Regions from separate parts of the uncultured Alteromonas sp. genome, predicted to be linked through region 2. Evidence: predicted binding sites of a transcription regulator. Region 2 holds the regulator's gene; the other holds the start of a gene.
The links. Region 2 encodes LexA, which represses DNA repair genes until DNA is damaged. Its sites were predicted from a motif close to TACTGTATNNNNATACAGTA; they were not measured.
Positions count from the first base shown of each region.

Region 1: AAC006_RS09240 (YebG family protein) is a predicted target of LexA. The motif match lies at 1,218-1,237, and genes of this name have one in related genera.

Region 1 is NZ_CAXBMP010000009.1:67,402-70,718, reverse strand. It holds gene AAC006_RS09245 (HAMP domain-containing sensor histidine kinase) at 1-938, opposite strand, end outside; gene AAC006_RS09240 (YebG family protein) at 1,283-1,570, shown strand; gene AAC006_RS09235 (PAS domain-containing methyl-accepting chemotaxis protein) at 1,659-3,239, opposite strand.
Region 2 is NZ_CAXBMP010000004.1:36,448-39,764, reverse strand. It holds gene coxB (cytochrome c oxidase subunit II) at 1-484, opposite strand, end outside; gene lexA (transcriptional repressor LexA) at 1,132-1,758, opposite strand; gene AAC006_RS04485 (VCBS repeat-containing protein) at 1,899-3,317, opposite strand, start outside.

The sequences.
Region 1 (3,317 bases), on a different contig from region 2:
GCCATGACTTTGATAGGTTGCGCTGCATCGCCATGCACTATCGCATTAATCAGCAAGTTAGACAGCAACTGGCTGATACGCTCTGGGTCACATGAAAATGTGCCGTCTATAATGATATCCGCAAGTATCTCTCGGTCTGGATGCAGGCCCGAAAGTTCACTTACGGTGTGTACTAGTACACTTTTTAAATCACTTGCTGGTTTAACGTTTAATTGAATACCTTTGCCCATTTGACCATGCGTAAAGTCCATCACGTCACTAATGAGCCGCGTCATACGTTTAGCGCTATTATCCATTCGGGCCAGTACTTTTTGGGAAGTCGCATCGCTGGCGTGATCAACAAGAAAGTCGACCCCCATTTTAAGTGCCGACAAAGGTGTTCTTAAATCGTGGCCTAAAATGGCGATATATTGCTCTCGCAATTTAGCGGCAGCTTGCTCGCTGATGAGATCGGTTTCAACCGCAGCTAAACGATCGTCAACTTCCATTTGCCTCGATATTAACTCAGCAAACGACTTAATTTGACTTTCAATCTTATCTGTTTTTAAAACTGCAGGACGTGGATCTAAGCCGCATAATGTTCCAAAAAAATCGCCGTTTTGGTTGTAAATGGGAAATGAAAAGTAACTTTCAAAGCCATACATCTTAGGAATTTCACTTTGGCGATAAACATCATCTTTCTTTGCGTGTTCAATGACGATGGCTTTTGTAGATTTTCTGACTTGGCTACAAAACGTTGTTTTGTTATCGAGTTGATCGCCCGGAATTAAATTGAAGTTCACTTGGTCATATACTGCGCACATTGTCCAGTTATCTTCTGTCACTCTGGCTACGCAGATAAAGCGAAGACCAGTGACATCTGATAACATTTTCATTATATGTGGTACAGCTTCTATCGATTGAATAGTGCGAATATCACGCTCAATTGAAGAACTCATTACTTCCTCTTTGTATCTAAGTCACCCATATCACGCCGACTGTCGGCACTCGATTTCCCGCTCTAGCAAGAAAGACTCTTGTGCCTAGTGATAAATTTACTGTTCTTCGTGGCTGTTTAACTAGCTACAGGCTGCAACCAATGTGAACGAAACCGGTAAATTTTTGAATATAGACATGACGATGTGAAAGCTGTTTTCCAACGTACGTTTTAAAATACATCCAAGCGTACTTGGTCACTATACTTAAGTTGTAAAAAAATAATATCAAAAAACTTTAAATACTGTTTATTTATCCAGTTAAATATTGTACAGTTTTATTGTCTATTCATTTAAGGGGACCTACCATGGCCATTACCACACAGTATGTTGTCACGCACAAAGGGGTAGAAAAATTGGTAACTACCGATAAAAAAGAAGCAGATCAGTACGATAAGATGCTCGACGCTGCCGACAACCTTGCTGAATACATTCAAGCAAAGGGCTTAGGCATTGACGATAGCATTGTTGAAGAACTCACAATTATGTTGTCGAAAAATAAAGACAAGGTGAGCAAGATTTTTAAAGGCGCGACAGCACAGAGTGTACTAGAAGATGAGAGTGCCGACGTAGTAAAGCTTAAAGCCAACGGATAAGCATAGCAGAAAAGCTCGGCGTGCTTTTAAGTGGAACGAACGTAAATAGAAAATGGTTCAAAGCACGCTAAAAAATAAACAGCACAGATTATCCTGTGCGTTTATCCGTGTTAAAACGAGCAATTAACCCGTTAACTTGATTTACGGTGTCACGAAGATCTCGACCCACTTTGAGCGAGGCTTCTGAAGACTTCTGCGTTTCTTCTGCACTATCAGCAACATCGACCAGCTGCTGATTAATATGCTCAGCCACGGTACTTTGTTCTTCTACAGCAGAAGACATTTCTACGGTAGCTGAGGCAATACCACTTACCGCATTATTGATTTCTTGTAGCGCGCCTCGGGTTTCTTCAACAATGGCACTACCGTGTTCAGCAGACACCAACCCTTCTGAAGATACCTTTACGGCCCGTTCTGTTCTATCAACAAGTTCTTTAATGATATTGTGAATTTTATCGGTGGACACCCGGGTTTTAGAAGCCAAGGTACGAACTTCATCGGCAACAACAGCAAAACCGCGTCCCTGCTCGCCAGCGCGGGCGGCTTCTATAGCGGCATTAAGTGCTAGCAGGTTTGTTTGATCAGCGATGCTAGAAATGATGCTAGCGGCTTCGCCTATATCACTGGTGGATTGGGCAAGCTCGGTAACCGTATCGGAAATCGACTCCACCGCGCCTTTTAATGACAGTATAGCCTGCATCGCTTCTTCAGCTTTGTCGTTACCCATTTGTACGTTAGTTGCGGCAGTTTTGGCACTAACAGCATTGCTCTCTACTCGCTCAGCCACTTCTTGAATAGCCTGACTCATTTGAGTTACCGCTGTGGCAATTTGCTGGGTGGCAAGATTTTGCTGAATAATCGTTTTGCTGGTTAGCTCGGCTTGGCTGTGAGTTGAAACCGCAATATCTTCCAACCCCTCAGATGCATCTTTGATGCGGGTCAACGCCGTGCGCGTACGCGCGAGTTCACAGCCTAACGCCAACTTAGCCTGAGCAATATAATCAACATCGGCATAATACGTTTGTGCCACGAGTTCATTACTATAACTAGCAGGGCTTAACGAAAGAAATTCCCGCCAATAGCTCCGACTTTTTGCCGATTGCCACGCCATCATAATCAGTAGCGCAATGAAAGTAACACCCAGGGGTACCAAACCCGCGGTAAAACCAATGGCTACCAATAATAATAAACTTACCACTATCATGGGTAACATGGGTGAAAGTGTTTGACCAAGCTTTGCAGCAAAGGGAATTGGCGATTTTCCTGCCGATAACCTGGCATATATAGCGGATGCTCGTGTTATTTCTTCATCGGCGGCATGAACCCTAACTGACTCATAACCCACCGCTTGCCCGTTTTCGTATACGGGAGTTACGAATGCTGACACCCAATAGTGGTCGCCGTTTTCTCTTCTATTTTTAACGAGTCCAGCCCAACTTTGACCCGACTCTAAAGTTCGCCACATTTCTTTAAACACACTTGAGGGCATATCCGGATGACGGATAATGTTGTGGTTTTTTCCTATCAGGTCTTCTCGATTGTACCCACTTGCCTCTACAAATTCGTCATTGCAGTGTTGTATGACACCCCGTTTGTCAGTGGAAGTGATAAGGCGGTAGTGAGAAGGGAATTTGTATTCGCGCTGGGTAACAGACTGATTTTTCTTCACTAATAAAATCCATTGCTATAGTGGTATCAAAGTAAATAGGAGAGCCCTATTCATCGGTAATTCATTAAAAGGGTAGAC
Region 2 (3,317 bases):
GACGGTCGACCTCCAACAGATAGTTCGCGCCTTTTTCGAATTTGTTTTCAATTTGCTCTCGCTGCGTCGCCATTAACGAATAGAACTCAACGTCCCTGTCCATATACCGGTAGTGCCACTTCCACTGGGAACCAGTAACGACAACGGTAAGATCGGGTTCGCTGGTATCTTCCATCGCTATAAGGGTTTTAGCGGCAGGAATAGCCATAAGAATAAGAATGATGAAAGGCACGACCGTCCATGCAATTTCCACTTTTACATTTTCATGGAAGTGAGCGGGCTTAGCGCCTCTGGATTTACGGTGCAAGTACATGGAGGCAAACATAACCCCGAAAACCGCAACAGCAATTGCGATACAGATAAAGAACATCAACATATGCAGGTCGTAAACTTGACCACTTATGTCTGTTGCGCCTCGGCGCAAATTTATGGAAGAGCCTTCGCCCGTTGCTGCATCAGCAAACAGTAGTGGCGAGGTAAGCAAAAGTGGAAGCCCGTAAAGCCACTTTGTCACTTGTGTCGCCGCTTGTGTCGTTACTCGTTTCACTCAACACCTCCGTTATAACAGAAGCATTGACGCACTGGTTGCGCTGCGCTTCTGGCAACTGATACCCGAAATCCAACTTTTAACTTAACTATCTAGCCTTAGTTGTAAACCAAAGTTACATCTATTGTTATTATTTTGTTAAATACAGTATAAGAATTGCTCAATAAAACGCACAAGTCTAGTCTTTTCTAAGAAAAAACAATTGCAGCGTTGAATTTTTAATCAAAAGTTGTATGTAAGAGAAATGACACATACAACAGCGTATGGATGCTGTAGCGGTAATTAGTGAGCTTGTTTGAAACGCTCATTTTGAACGAGATAGGCAAATAGAAGCTGCCAATAAGTTTCTTATAATCAAAAGCTAGTTGCGTAATTTTGATTGTTTTTCAAACAAAATAGGTGACAAAAATAGCGCTAGCTAGCACTGAAAAGGGTGACATAAATAGAAGAAAATATGTGGGAGCGGTATCTGGTGGCTTTTAAGAGATTTCTTAGGCTTAAATACGATTATTGTGTAAGCAAGGTATGGTAAACATACAAAAAAGCGGCCTATAAGCCGCTTTCTTTACTAAATAGCTAAAAGGTTACATCCAGTCAGCATTTCGAATAACACCAACGGCAATCCCTTCAATGGAGAAAGGCTCTGACGCTAAGTCGACTTTAATAGGTGAAAATTCATCATTTTCAGCGTGAAGTAATACTTCGCGGCCACGCTTTTCAAGGCGTTTAACAGTAACGTCTTCATCGACACGTGCCACTACCACCTGCCCATTATGGACATCCGTAGTACGATGCACGGCTAGCAAGTCACCATCAAGTATACCAATGTCTTTCATACTCATACCGCTTACACGAAGTAAGAAGTCAGCGTGAGGCTGAAACAGGGCAGGGTCGACCTTATAATGAGACTCTATATGCTCTTGCGCTAGAATCGGCTCGCCCGCAGCCACTCGGCCAATAAGAGGAAGACCTTCTTCTTCAGGGGTTTCATCTTCAAGTGGAATATTCAACTTAATACCACGAGAAGTGCCTGGAAGGATTTCGATGACGCCTTTACGGGCCAACGCTTTTAAATGTTCTTCAGCGGCATTCGCAGAACGAAAACCTAAATGACGGGCAATTTCTGCACGGGTAGGCGGCATGCCAGTTTCGAGCATCGTTGTTTTTATAAGCTCGAGAACTTCTGTTTGTCTTGCTGTGAGTGGGCGCATAAAAGACCTGTCTGTCTATACAGTTCCTGTAAGTATATACACCTAAAAGGAAATGACAAGCATTGGATGCTATTTACATGCTTCGAACACTTGCCATAAAAAAAGAGCCCTACCTTAGTAGAGCTCTCTGCAAACGTCTACTAATGCACCCATATAGCGCTAGAATAGGTAGACGTTTGTATTTCAAGGTTCCCTGAATCAGCTTTGCGCACTTTCAAATTTCCGTAATCTTGACCTTGCCGACTTGCAAACGCAGGACCGCGCCACCTTACAAAGCCATCGGTTCCAAAGCTAACAAGATGGCTATAAATGTTAAGTGAGAAATCGGCTGTATTATGGCTAACGCCAATAAGATTCTGGTTTTGTTCAGTAGTTACATCAGCTTGAATATTAGAGATATCTGCAGGTATGCTCGCACGCAAGCTCTCGGTAAGCGCCTCACCAGAAAAGTCATAAACAATCAGCTCATCATCATAATTCGTACACGCTAATTCCGGCTGCTCATCTGAGTCTGCATTAATAGTAATTAGCTGATCACATATACCGTCCACCGACGCGGCTTGTGATAATCCTGCATCGGTTATCTTTAATACTTCCATGCCAGACTCGTTAGTTGTCAACGCTACAAATGCACTTCCGTTTGAAATAAAGGGAGCGAGGTGCGTGACATGACCGATATTATAGTTAGCAATAATCAATTGGTTTTGAATATCAAAAATATTCAGTTCAGTCCCAATCATTACTAATGCGTCAGTGAAGCCATCGAAATTCATGTCTAAGGCTTCAATTATGCCAATATTGCTATTACTACTTGAATCATACTGCCAGTGAACCTCACCATTGTGTAGCTGGATAGCGGCGAAGCTTCCATCGTAATAATTGGTTGTCGATGTAAACAAATCACCTGCACCATCATTGTTAAAGTCGGTTGCTATAGAATTAGTGCCTGCGCCCCAGTTCTCTGAAACAGTATCACTTAGTTCTATATTTCCCTCTTTATCCAACATGATATAGCGTGACGAGCCATAGCCACTTTCAGTTGAAGAAATAAAGAATATTGCACGCTCATCATTGTCGATGACATTTGCCCAACCAGCTGACGAAAAGCTATCTAACTGTACTTCTGCTGTATTTTCTTTGATAGTAATTGTGCTGCCATTCAGTTCTGCGGTGATAAGTTCATCAGCGCCAGTACTCGAAACACCGGTTCCCCACAACACCTCTGTTGAACCATCATTATCTATATCACCTACTGTAATTGATGATACACCATGGTCTTGTGAACTCACTCGCCATAGCTCACTCAATTTATCATCGATCATTGTGTAGGCAGTAACGTCTCCCCATTGGCAATCGCCGACAAGGAGGACAGATTGTCCAGACAAAACTGCATCATTGATATCGCATGTGTTGAAGTTATCAAAATTATCCAGCTGCACTTTGGTAATCGCTGAGTACACCTCAATATAGCCCCAATAATCAGCACCCACGATTTCACTCACACCATCCCCGTCAAAGTCAGGAACCGCAATATGCGCATCGCCGAAACCATTACTTTT